3 regions of the Alistipes sp. i18-0019-D1 genome follow, and region 2 is predicted to be linked to each of the others. Evidence: riboswitches for the same ligand, from Rfam matches in the RefSeq annotation. Region 2 holds a riboswitch; each other region holds the start of a gene.

Evidence for each region. A riboswitch is a leader RNA that binds a small molecule or an ion and turns the genes downstream of it on or off. The one in region 2 is predicted to bind cobalamin.
Region 1: it holds a riboswitch for cobalamin, as region 2 does, so the genes downstream of both, ACGHP5_RS14635 (PL29 family lyase N-terminal domain-containing protein) here and ACGHP5_RS15395 (putative transporter) in region 2, are expected to answer to the same signal.
Region 3: it holds a riboswitch for cobalamin, as region 2 does, so the genes downstream of both, ACGHP5_RS09920 (PL29 family lyase N-terminal domain-containing protein) here and ACGHP5_RS15395 (putative transporter) in region 2, are expected to answer to the same signal.

Annotation. Positions count from the first base shown of each region.
Region 1 covers NZ_AP031424.1:3,519,135-3,523,414, reverse strand. Annotated here, with positions in the region: gene ACGHP5_RS14650 (S24 family peptidase) at 1-19, opposite strand, end outside; partial or broken gene ACGHP5_RS14645 (relaxase/mobilization nuclease domain-containing protein) at 295-839, shown strand; gene ACGHP5_RS14640 (hypothetical protein) at 976-1,218, shown strand; cobalamin riboswitch at 1,327-1,540, shown strand; gene ACGHP5_RS14635 (PL29 family lyase N-terminal domain-containing protein) at 1,722-3,332, shown strand; gene ACGHP5_RS14630 (DUF4465 domain-containing protein) at 3,348-3,491, shown strand; gene ACGHP5_RS14625 (TonB-dependent receptor) at 3,573-4,280, shown strand, end outside.
Region 2 covers NZ_AP031424.1:3,685,706-3,689,985, forward strand. Annotated here, with positions in the region: gene ACGHP5_RS15380 (DUF2284 domain-containing protein) at 1-423, shown strand, start outside; partial or broken gene ACGHP5_RS15385 (ATP-binding protein) at 411-623, shown strand; gene ACGHP5_RS15390 (hypothetical protein) at 643-1,008, opposite strand; gene ACGHP5_RS15395 (putative transporter) at 1,103-2,785, opposite strand; cobalamin riboswitch at 2,921-3,117, opposite strand; gene ACGHP5_RS15400 (nucleotidyltransferase domain-containing protein) at 3,375-4,274, opposite strand.
Region 3 covers NZ_AP031424.1:2,387,700-2,391,979, forward strand. Annotated here, with positions in the region: gene ACGHP5_RS09910 (BACON domain-containing protein) at 1-896, shown strand, start outside; gene ACGHP5_RS09915 (S1/P1 nuclease) at 909-1,670, shown strand; cobalamin riboswitch at 1,955-2,156, shown strand; gene ACGHP5_RS09920 (PL29 family lyase N-terminal domain-containing protein) at 2,409-4,046, shown strand; gene purB (adenylosuccinate lyase) at 4,117-4,280, opposite strand, start outside.

The sequences.
Region 1 (4,280 bases), 170 kb from region 2:
GTTCGACGGTTGTCGTCATGAGACCGTATATATCGAAATGCGTATTCATCGGGCATAATTAAGGCGCAGGGGCATACGAGGGTGTCGGCACGCAATGCAGTCGGGCATCGTGTCGTCGTTTCGACAAATAGTTAAGCGGGGCTTTTGCCGGCTCTACCGGCTGTGTAGTGTGAAATTGCGTCGTTTCCTCGGTACTCCCTGCGGAGTTCGTTCGCAATACAAACGAAAATATCGTGCCTTTGTTGCATCGGCAAACGTAGTCCGAAATCCCGGATACTGGACGCCGAGGGCGTCATGTCCCCGGAAGTGAAGAACATGGTGCAGGACTTCAAATACCAGATCTTTCTCAACCCGCGGCTGAAAAACACCGCCGGGCATATCCTCCTCTCTTTTTCACCCAAGGGCGCTCCGCGCATGACCGACGCCCCGATGACGCAGATCGCAAAGGAGTACATGCAGAAGATGGGCATCACCGATACGCAATATCTTTTGGTGCGCCATCTCGACCGGCCCCATCCGCTCTGCCACCTGGTCTACAACAAGGTCGGAAATGACGGACAGACCATTTCGGACAAGAATATCAAGCTCCGCAACGCCGAGGTCTGCCAGGAGCTGACCGGGAAATACGGGCTGTATCCAGCGCCGGGAAAGACGACGTGCGGAGGGAGCGGCTATGCGAACCGGACAAGGCCAGATACGCAATCTACGATGCAATCAAACTGGACGGCAAATTATGGGAACAGGGTATCGGCATCCGCTATAAATATTGCGGAAATACTGACCTGAAACAAGGTGTTCTGTTCTCGAAAAACGGCTTCGAGTTCTCCGGTTCGAAGATCTGACAAACATTGTCAGTAAGGTTTTCGAGGATTTAATGTCGAGCGTGTAGGTGTGTCGATGCTCCTGCACGGGTAATGTATTTTCCTGCAAGGCGCATTCATCTACCGAATTTCAGAAAACAATCGGCTGTTGGCCGTGAACGACCTGAAATACCGTTATGTAAAGATGTGCGGGGGAATCGGAGAAAAGAAACTGACGGAATTGGAAGCAATATTCCGCGAAGACAAGCGCAAGGCCGTCCGCAATACGATTCGTAATCGGGTCGAACGGTATGAAACAGGCGTGAAACTTCGAGCCGATCAGTTGGAGCAGGCGACTATCAAGGAGCGCAAAGCGTATGAGCTACTCCAAGATGCAGGGCAATTGAGAAAAAAGTAATTATTCTTAAAAATCTCAAATTGGATAAGCATGATTCATAACTGTAAAATGCCCAAAATACAGGATTGCATTTTTTTGTATCGAAGATACCGAATTAAAAAATATTTGTATATTTGCCGTCGCAAAGGTTTCCGAATCGCCGATTGCGCGATGAGGAATGAAAAGGGAATGCAGTGAGAATCTGCGACAATACCCGTTGCTGTGAGTTCCTGCCCCGGACATGGGGCGCAAAAGGTTTTACAATCTTTGCCACTGGCCGCAAGGCTGGGAAGGCGTAAAACCGGAACAAGTCAGAAGACCTGCCGATGCCTTTATAAGATTTGCAACCTGCGGGTGTACGGGTGAAAATCAAAACTGCGATTTCCCCTGCATCCGGCATTCCGGTCTAATACGAGGCTTCCGACAGCCTTGCCAAGGTGTAAATCCGTTTTGAATTTCTGTTGTGCCGTATCCCGAAAGGATACGGTTGATTTTTTATTTGTCAAACTTAAAATACAACAGGAATGAAAAAACTATTTACCCTTTTGGCAATCGCCCTGTTCGGCGTTGCGATGTGGAGCTGCTCGTATGACGACGACGATTTGTGGAAGGCGGTCGATGACCTCGATTCGCGCATGGAAGCTATGGAGCAGGCCATGAAGAGTGCTAACACCGATATCGATGCACTCCAAAAACTGGTCGATGCTTTACAAAAGAATGTAACTGTGACCTCCGTCATCAAAAATAATGACGGATACACAATTACATTCTCCAATGGTGAAACCGCCACGATCACCAACGGAAAAAATGGAATTGATGCTCCCGCTGTCTCGGTGAAAAAAGATGGCGACGGCCTTTATTACTGGACGCTCGATGGCGATTTCATACTGGTCGACGGCGAAAAGATCAAGGCGCAGGGTGAGGACGGCGCCCCCGGACAGAATGCCGTGTCCCCGAAATTGCGTATCAATACCGAAACCAAGGAGTGGGAAATGTCGATCGACAATGGTACTACATGGACTTCGATGGGTGTCAGGGCTGAAGGAACGGATGGCGATTCGATGTTCGAGTCGGTGGATACGGTCTCGAACCCCGGTATGGCGGTCTTTACGCTTGTCGACGGCGGAAAACTCGAAATTCCCATGCAAGGTGCGTTGAATCTCGCGATTTCCGCAAAGAGAGGCATATTCGTTTACGATGAGACGCAGACCTTTACGATCGAGAGCAAGGGTGTCGAACGGATGACATGGACTAAACCCGACGGATGGAAAGTTTCGGTCGAAGGCAATGTACTGACGGTTGTAGCGCCGGCCAAAGCGAACAGCTATGCAGAAACGGAGGGTGTGATCGCCTTGATCGGAATGGCCGGGAATTTCTCGTGCATGGCAGAACTGACAGTAAGTGCGGCGGATACGCATAGCTATACAATTACCTTCGAGGGTAGCGACTGGGCCAAATGGGTCGCCTGCAACTATAACCCCGGAAAATATTCAACGACACAATTAGGGAGTCCAGACGATTATGCCTGGGTCGATGAAACCACGCAGCTCACTACTGGCCGTCCTACCGGCTTCATGAACGGATGGGGCTATCCTTGGTTCGTATGCTCCTATAATTCCAATTCGCTGGATCAGAGTAAATATGGCAGTTATTTATACGATCTGTATGTGTACAATCCCGACGGAGTAGAGGATAGTATGACAGGCGGAGGCCGCAATGGTTCCGATAATTTCCTGACGACATTCGGCTATTTGGATTTTGACTTTCCTTACGGTGATGGACGTCCCATTCTCGAATTTGCCGACAATAAAGCACGGACGATCCGAAGTCTGTACGTCAATTCGACCTGCTATTTCTACTCGGTTGCCACCTCCGGCAACGGACTGTCGCCCGAACTGACCAAAGACGTAACCTTCTACGCTACGGGGTTCGATGCCGACGGCAACGAAATCAAAACCATTACGATGATTTTCGCTACGCCCGAGGCCATCACGAAAACATGGACGAAATGGGATCTTTCCGAACTGGGGCCGATCGTTTCGCTTCGGCTGAACCAGGCTGGCGGCGCCGATAACGGTTACGGTTACTCGCTGCCTGCCTATTATGCAGTGGATGACATTACCGTCGAGTGGTAGCGTCGCTGCTGCGTCATCGACTGGCAGAAATGGAATCTTTCCGAACCCGGAAAAGTCAGTCGCATCGAATTCAACGTCACAGGCGACAGCGATAACGGTTATGGGTTCAGCCAGCCGGCATATTTTGCGTGGGACGATCTGGCGGTGAGGTTCGAATAACCGGCCCTCATTTGCGACAACACCCGGAGTGCCGGGGTAAGAAAATCCCGGCACTCCTTAATTAACAAGCGCTATCACGAAGTGAAAAGAATATCGGTAATTTCAGTACTGTACATCTTTCTCGCCTTCGGCACTACCAATGCTCAAGAGGCCGAAAAAGGTCAAATCCCGGATTCGGTCCGGGTTTTGGCCATTGACGAGGTGACGGTGCTCGGAAAGCAGAACAAGGCGATTGTCCCGGCACAGATCCTCTCCGGCGAGAAGCTGCAAAGGCTCAACTCACACTCCGTATCGGATGCGTTGCGCTATTTTTCCGGTGTGCAGATAAAGGATTACGGAGGTATCGGGGGATTGAAAACCGTCAACATCCGTAGTATGGGCAGCCAGCACGTGGGGGTATTCTACGACGGCATACAGATCGGCAATGCCCAGAACGGGACGGTGGACCTCGGTAAATTTTCGCTCGACAACATGGAATTGGTATCCGTTTATAACGGCCAGAAAAGCGACATATTCCAGTCCGCACGCGACTTCGCCTCGGCGAGTGCGGTATATATGGTGACGCGCAGACCTGCTTTCGAGAGCGGGCGCAGAAACCGTTTCAATGTGAAACTCAAAGGCGGTTCCTTCGACCTTATCAACGCTTCCGCCCTTTGGGAGCACCGAATCAGCGAAAACCTTTCGTCGTCGGCCAATATCGAATACCTGAACACATCGGGCAAATACAAATTTCGCTACCATAAGGACGGCGGCTATGACACCACCGAAGTCAGGCGCAACGGGGATGTC
Region 2 (4,280 bases):
GGGTTCGACGCAGGGGAGTACGTCACGCGCTACGGCACGGCCCTGCTCGTCGCCACCAGGATCACGCCCGAAGAGCCGGGTCTCCCGGCCTCCGAAGCGGGACGCCTGATCCTTCCCGAACGACAGCGGCTCGAACGGCTGCTGCTGGAGATGGAAGGGCAATACGGCGGACGGTCGTTCGCCTACGTCGGAACGTGCATCCATTGTCCCGAGGGAAGCTGCACGCGCCCCGAAGGCAGGCCCTGCCGCCATCCGGAACTGGTGCGGCCGTCGCTCGAAGCCTGCGGGTTCGACGTGGCGCGCACGGCCTCCGAACTGTTCGGAATCGAGCTGAAGTGGGGCAGCGGGGGCCGCATGCCCGAGTACCTGACGCTCGTATGCGGATTTTTCCACGACGCAGAATCGGTCGTATGGAACGGATAAGGGCGGTTTTCAACTGGAGCGGCGGCAAGGATTCGGCGCACGCCCTGTGGCGGGCCGTCCGGTCGGGCAGGTACGAGATCGTCGCCCTGCTGACGACCGTCGACCGCGGCACGCGCCGCTCGTCCATGCACGGGATCCCCCTGCCGCTGTTGCAGGTACAGGCCGAAAGCATCGGCATTCCGCTTTACGCCGCCGACCTGCAGGAAGCCTGACGCGCGGTCAGACGTTGAGCTGATTGCCCTCGGCAAAGAGGGAATCGAGGATCAGGCGCAGCTCGGAGAGGAGTTCTTCCTCGTCCAACCCGCCGTTCAGGGAGAAGAATTTCCCCGGAGGCGTGCAGTACTGCACCGTCGAGGCCGCTTCGCAGGACTCGATGCCGCAGATGATGACCGCATCGACATCGTCCTCGTGGCGCAGCATGGCGTTGTAAAATGCCAGCAGGTAGCGCGGGGTGCTTATCGGCGGAACAAGCACCATCGTTCCCGATGCGTCGAACTTGTCGGGCGAGTTGATCACCTTCAGGCCGTACTGGCCTGCGATCCGGCCGGCGGTCTTCGCCGGAACTCCATACAGTACGATATTCATAAGCGTTCGTTTTTGAAAAAAGCGCGGCCGACTGCGAATCTCTTCCGGCCTGTTACGGCAGTAACGCGTCCGTCTTTACCGCACCTTTTTGTGTTTAACCGAATATCAGTATCAAAAGCTGGGCCGCCAGCACCCGCAGGAACATCGACAGCGGGTAAACCGTCGCGTAACCGACCGACGGAGCGTCGGACGAGGTCTGCTCGGCCGAATAGGCCAGCGCAGGCGGATTGGTCGAGGCCCCCGAAAGAACGCCGATCAGCGTATAATAGTTGAGTTTGTAGTAGAAGCGTCCGAAAATGCCCGCCAGCAGGAGCGGCACGACGGTGATCACGGCCCCGTAGGCGATCCAGACATATCCGCCCGCCGCGAGCGTCGGCACGAACTCCTCGCCCGCGCCCAGTCCCACACCCGCCAGGAAGAGCGAGATGCCCACCTCGCGCAGCATCAGGTTGGCCGACATCGTCGTATAGGTGACCAGTTTGTAGTGCGGTCCGTAGCGGCCGATCAGGATGGCCACGATCAGCGGACCTCCGGCAAGCCCCAGTTTCACGGGCTGCGGAACGCCCGGAATCCAGAACGAAATGCTGCCCAGCACGACGCCCAGCGCGATGCCGATGAAAATGGGAATCAGGTTGGGGTGGTTGAGCCGCTTGAGCGAGTTGCCGAAAAGTCGCTCGGCATGGGCCACCGACAATTCGGGTCCCACGACCGTCACGCGGTCGCCGATCTGCAATTGCAGGTTTCCGGAGGCCACCAGGTCGATGCCCGAACGGTTGATGCGCGTGATCGTGACGCCGCAGGTGGAACGGACCCGCAGTTCGGAGAGGGTCTTGCCGTTCAGTTCGGGCTTGGTGATCAGGATGCGCCGCGAAATCATCGTCTTGTCATGGACCATCGGCTCGGCGTCGACCTCCCGCCCGAGCAGAGCCACCAGCGCCTCGACATCCCGGGGCGCGGCGATCAGCAGGATGCGGTCGCCGCAATGGAGCGCCGTCGAAGCGTCGGCCAGTTCGGGACTCCCGCCGCCGCGGCTGATGCGCGAAATGACGAAATCCCGCAGCGCAAGGTCCCGGATCTCGGCCACGGTCTTGCCGTTGACGGCGGCATTGCCGATCTCGACGGAAAGACGCCGGGTCGTCAGGTCTTTCTGCGCGTCCGAGTCCTGTCCGGCGGCGGCCTCTTCGCGCTTCACGTCGATGCGCAGCAGGTAGCGGAGCCCGATCAGCGTGAGGATGGCTCCCACGACGCCCAGCGGGTAGGCCACGGCGTAGCCCGTGGCGATGTCCGGGGCATCGGCTCCGGCGTGCATGTCGCTGAAAGCCTGCTGGGCGGCACCCAGTCCGGGCGTGTTGGTCACGGCGCCCGACATCACGCCGACCATCGTCGTCATGGACAATCCCGTAATATAATAGAGCGCCACCGTCGTGGCGACACCCAGCGCCACCACCAGCACCGCCAGTTTGTTGAGCGTGACGCCGCCCTTGCGGAACGAGGAGAAAAATCCGGGTCCGACCTGCAGGCCGATCGAATAGACGAAAAGGATCAGTCCGAACTCCTTGAGGAAGTGCATCAGGTGTTCGTCGATATTCATACCGAAATAGCTGAAGGCGATGCCGACGAACAGAATGCCCGTCACACCCAGCGACACCCCGGCGACCTTGAGTTTGCCCAGCATGACACCCAACGCCACGACCAGCGCCAGAATCAGCACCGAGTGGGCCACGCCTCCGCCCCAAAGCGACTCGGAGCCAAATAACAATCGTTCGATTAATTCCATATCCAATCCTCATCCGGTCGGCTTCCGTCCGGGAAAAATCCCGTGAGCCGAAAGGTGCGACACCCGGCGGCAAAGTCCGACATAAAACAATAAGCATTACATAACCGATGTCAAATACCCATCCCCCGGGGTCTCACGACGTCGAATCGGCCTGGCAGGTCTTCTGACTTGCTCCTGTTCCGAAGCCTTCCCGGTCCTTGCGGACCAGTGGCGAGATGTTCGGAACCTTCGCGGAGTTTCACAGCAGCGGGACTGTCCGGGACTTGCACCCGATTCCCTTTTCGCTCTCTTCCACGCCCGGGAAGGAGAGAACCAAACCTGTGGCAAATATAACGGTTCTTTCCGAAAAACTGTCCGAAAGCCCGGATTATTTTCACGAACCGCCGTCAGAAGGCGCTGGAGAGGGCATTCCGCTCCGGCTCGCGCGGCCGGGCGGGTGGCCAACCGGACAAGCCGCATCGGGCCTGCCGGGTTCCAACCCGTGACCGGCCGCTCCGCCGAAAGCCCCCAAAAGCGGCATGAACGGAACGGGGGCCTGCCGGGATTTCCACGATCCCGCAAGCCCCCGCTCGTTCAGATGATTGAACGCCTATTGCCGTTCGCTCAACTCTTTATAAAGCTCCAGCCGCAGCCCGGCGTAGTTTTCGATAATATCGCCCATCTTCTCCACACGTTGCAGGTGCATTTCCAACTCCTGCGGCGCAATGTCGAAACCAAGGTCATAACGCGCTTTGACCAGAAATTTCTTTAGGCAGGGGAGCGTGAAGATCCGTTCGATATTCGTATCGTCGAAGGTAAGCATCAATTTCGTCGAAAGCGTCCGCATCCGGTCGTGCATCACCACCGGATCGTGGCTGTCGAACTCCTGACCGTGATAGACGTAGTAGAGCGTGTGGTAGAAATAGACCGCCGCCTGCGCAGAGAAAAGTGCGGCCAGACGTATATTGCGGCTTTCGCTCAATGCTTCCCGCGCCTGCTCGATCAGCTCGTTGCCCAGCATCCGGAACGTGTCGTAATGCAATTTGGCATCGGCATACGCTTTGGCAAAGTCGATCGGGTGTTTCGGACGGCGGAAATGGCAGTGATCGCTGCAATAGAGCAATTCGCCCTCGGAGTGCGCGAAATAGAGAAAGGGCGTCTTGTTCGATTCGACGTAGTTCAACGTCATAATATAGAGATTGATGTATGCAATATCCCGGTGTTTGACGGGCATTCTGTACCGGAGTATCCGCTTCGCACGTATCCAGTCGTATTCGGGAGTTTCGCGCACGACCATCAGCAGGTCATAGGCCACGGCATCGCTGTGGGGCGTGCCGCCGGCCAGATTCCCGAACAGCAGGATATATTCGGGATCGAAATAGCCGTCAGTCAGGCATTGGACGATCCGGGCGGCTTCGGCGGGATTGTAAAGGCGTTCGGCGGGCTGTCCCGGTTCGGGGACTATGCGTTGTGCAGCGTTTTCCTGCACGGGGTTTTGATTCGTTTCCATTCGATT
Region 3 (4,280 bases), 1.3 Mb from region 2:
GCGGTCTGCCCCGGCTGGCGACGCCCTCCGGCGTGACGGTCTCGGCCAACAGCGCCTACGGGTTCGAGGCCGCGTGGAACGGAGTGCCCGATGCCACGGACTACACTTATTTCGTGGAACTGCCCAACGGACGAACCGTCGCCACGGGCAAGACGTGGGAGCCTCATGTGCATGTCGGCGGACTGGCCGGAAAGAGCCTGGGGAATTACCCCTATTTCAACTTCCGCGTGGTGGCCAACCACATGAACTACAACAGTTCGAAGGAGGAGATTCCGCAGACCTTCCTTTCGTCGGAGTCCTCCGAAGCCGTCCGGGCCGACGTCGTGCCGTCGTCGTCCACGGTCTATTTCCAGGACGATTTCTCCTGGGCCGACCCCTGGAGCGGCAGCGAACTGCTGGCGACCAACACCGACTGGATCAATACCTATTGCACGGTCGACAAAATGATCCGCTTCGACCTGCTGAAAAACGAGGGGACCGTGTCCCTCAACGGCTGGGATTACGACACCGCCAACAAGAGCGTCTACACCCGTCCGGGTTATATCCACCTCAATTCGTCGTCGGCATTGGGCCGGCTGATCTCTCCGGCGCTCACGGACATCGCCGGTACGGACGACGTGAAGGTCAGCTTCGACGCCACCTATTTCTTTCAGTATTTCTCCGGTGCTGCCGATACGAACAGAACGCTGACGGTCAGCATCCAGGGGGCGGGAAGCATCGAGGGCGCCCAAAACGGGGTCCTCTCGTTCCCGCTGTCGCGCGGCAACGCCTGGGAGGGATTCTCCTTCACCGTCACGGGGGCCGACGCCACGACCCGCTTCGTGTTCGCCCCGGCAACCAAAAGCAAAAACCGCGTGCAGTTCGATAACTTCCGCGCTGAATCGTTAACCCGTTAACCGTTAGAACCGATGAAAAAAATGAAACTGTTCCTGCTGGTCCTCATGTTCTGCGCGGCGCTGCCGTCGCAGGCGTGGGACCGCACGCGCCACGATGCCATCGCCTACATCGCCGAATGCAACCTGACGCCCCGGGCGAAAAAGAACATCGCCCGCTACCTCGAACATTCGATCGTCTACTACGCTTCGTGGATGGACAAGTACCGCAGCACGCCAGAATTCCGCGACGTCGAGCACGTGAGCTACGTGGATGCCGACATGCAGCTGGTCGACACGCTGCGCAAGGGAAAGACCAACTGTGTCGTGGAGCTGATGCGCGCCGTCGAGCGGCTGAAGGACTACCGGAACATGAGCGACTCGCTCGTGCGGCTGAACCTGATGTATGTCATTCACATCGTGGGCGACATGCACTGCCCCTCGCACGTCAAGTATCCCGGTTGCAAGAGCGGCCGTGCGGACCTCAACGGGAAAAAGATGTCCTACCACGCGATGTGGGACTGGGGCGTGCTGGACGGCGCACACGGCTGGAGTTACAGCGAGTACCGACTGCTGCTGGATACCTTCTCCAAACGTGAAAAGGCTGCGATGGCCAAGGGTACGCCCCGCGAGTGGCTGCACGAAACGGCCGTCGCCTGCCGGGTGATCTACGACTGGCAGCGGGCCGACGAGACCTACGACAAGCAGTTCGTGATGGACACCTACCTGCTGCCCGAACGCCAGCTGATCCTGGCGTCGTACCGTCTGGCCGCCGTGCTCAACGATCTGTTCGGTTAGTGAGAGCCTCCGGGGATAAAAAAACAGCAGGGAATCTCACGATTGCCTGCTGCCCCCAGGAGGTTGCCCTCCTAAAACTACTAACCCAAACTTAAATAAATGAAGAAACCTCACTGCGGTTGCTGTGCCGCAGTTGACTGAAATAAGTACAAAGCGCGTGCCAAAGTCGCGCGCCGTCCGCCGGAAAAGGGCGCATCGTGGCCGGAACGCCCCGCGGCGCTGAACCGCGGGGCGCGTTCGGCGGAAATATTCCGCCGAATCGCTTGCTTCCTGCCGATAAAAGCGTACCTTTGCCGTGCAATGGTTTCCCCGTGGAGGGGAATTAAAAGGGAATGCCGTGTGAATCGGCAACAGTTCCCGCTGCTGTGAGTCCCGCCCGAAAGGGCTTTTTCGTTGCGGCATTCTTGAGCCACTGGTCCTCCTGGACCGGGAAGGCGCCGCCCCGGGGGACAAGTCAGAAGACCTGCCTTGCGCGATAGGGTGTTTGCTCCTGCGGAGAAAGGGAGTGCCTGAAGTCGCCGCCGGCGGTTTTTCCGTGCGTCCTTATTTGCTTCGGCCCTCTTTTTCCTGTTGCTGCGAACCTCTTCGGACAGACTTTTTTACGGTCGGATGAGGAAGTCGTCGCCATGCTTTGCCGGGTGGTCATGCCTGTTTTTGCCTGTGCGGTATTCTCCGTGAAGTCTGTCCGTTACGGACGGGACAGAACAGATGGAACCATTAACTAAAAAACGAAGCATGATGAAAAAATTACTTGTGATCTGCACCTGGGCGCTGCTACTCGGCGGCTGCAAGAGCGAATCCGGGGCCTCGGACCCGGACGGAGACAAACCCGTTCCCCCTCCTTCGGCCGAACTGTTGCAAAAGATCGAGGACCTGAATGCGGGTCTGGTCTCGCTGAAAGCGCTGGCCGGAGCCGTGTCGCAGTCGGAAGTGCGGTCGCTGGCCGAGACCGAAAAGGGCGTACGGCTCACGTTCCGCGACGGGACCGAAGTGACGGTAGCCTGCCGTGCGGAGGCTGCGGAAGCGCCGCTGATCGGCATTGCGGCCGAAGGGGACGCGTATTACTGGACGCTCGCCGCGGAAAAGGATGCACCGTGGCTGAAAGACGCTTCCGGCGAAAAGATGCCCGTCTCGGGACCTGTTCCCGTCATGGGACGCGATGACAAGGGCCTCTGGACCGTGACGACGGACGCCGCCGTGACGCCGTGGCAGATCGGGGACGCCTCCGGAAATCCGGTCGAGGCCACCGGTGACGAGTGCGTGGAGTTGTTCCGGTCGGTAAAGGCTGAAAACGGCCGGGTGGAAATCGCGCTGACGGACGGCGGGACGCTTTCGGCGGCGCAGATCAATGACCTGAGCGCTGCGGGGACGGCCAACTGCTATGTGGTTTCGGCTCCCGGGAGTTACGTTTTCAATGCCCGGGTGCGCGGAAACGGCGCCGGCGAAGGAGTCGGTTTCGAGCCGGCGATCGAACTGGCGGATGACATGACGGCCGACTGGCTGTGGACCGATTCCGAAGGACTTGTTTCGGGAATCGCCCTCGACAAGGTCTCCGGTGACATCTCCTTCACGGTCGGCGAAGGCAAGGGCAATGCGCTGGTCGCGCTGATGCAGGACGGCAGGGTCGTCTGGAGCTGGCATATCTGGGTGACCGACGCTCCGCAGACGATGGCCTACGGGAACGGGACGGTCTTCATGGACCGCAACCTGGGCGCCGTAGGTGCGACCGCAGGCGGCACGGACGCTTACGGCATGTATTACCAGTGGGGGCGTAAGGACCCGTTCTACGGGGGCGAGAAAACGGAAACTTCGGCCAATGCGTTTCTCGAGGCGAAGAACGGCACGGCGGTGAATCCCGCTTATCCGGCGCTGGGGTGGAATTTCAGCAAGAGTGCGACGACGACCGACGGGGCTGCCGCCAATCCCATGACGTTCTACAACAATAAGGTCGGAAACGGCTACAACTGGCTCGCGTCGCCGAACGCGACATTGTGGGGTGAGACCAAAACGCTCAACGACCCCTGCCCTCCGGGGTACAGGGTTCCTGAAACCGGTGCATGGGAGGATCTGATTGCAGGCCGCCAGTATATCGACGGCGTTTCGGTATGGGACGGAACGAATTGCGGTATGACCTACGCCCACGGGGGACGGACGGCCTGGTATCCGGCGCAGGGCTATCGCAATTACAGTTCGGGCGCCATCGTGGGCCTGCGCAGTTCGACCGGCGGTTCGGGGGCTTACTGGTCGGTGGAAGCCTCTTCGGCCAAATCCTATTACCTCTTCTTCCGCAGCAAACTGTCGAGCAGCGGTTCGATCAATAATGAGCTGGACAAGGAGCGTTCCTATGGCTATACGGTGCGTTGCTGCAAGGAGTAACGATCCGTTTGGAATGAATAAAGGCAGGACACTTTCGGGTCCTGCCTTTGTTTCCGATGCCGGTTCCGGTCTACCGGAACACGCCCGTGTAGGTCGAGGGCGAGAGGGCGCGCAACTCCTCCTTGACCGATTCGGCGACGTCGAGCGTTTCGATGAATGCCGCGATCGACTCGCGGGTGATGTGGGCGTTGGTTCGCGTCAGGGCCTTCAAAGCCTCGTAGGGCTTCGGGAAGC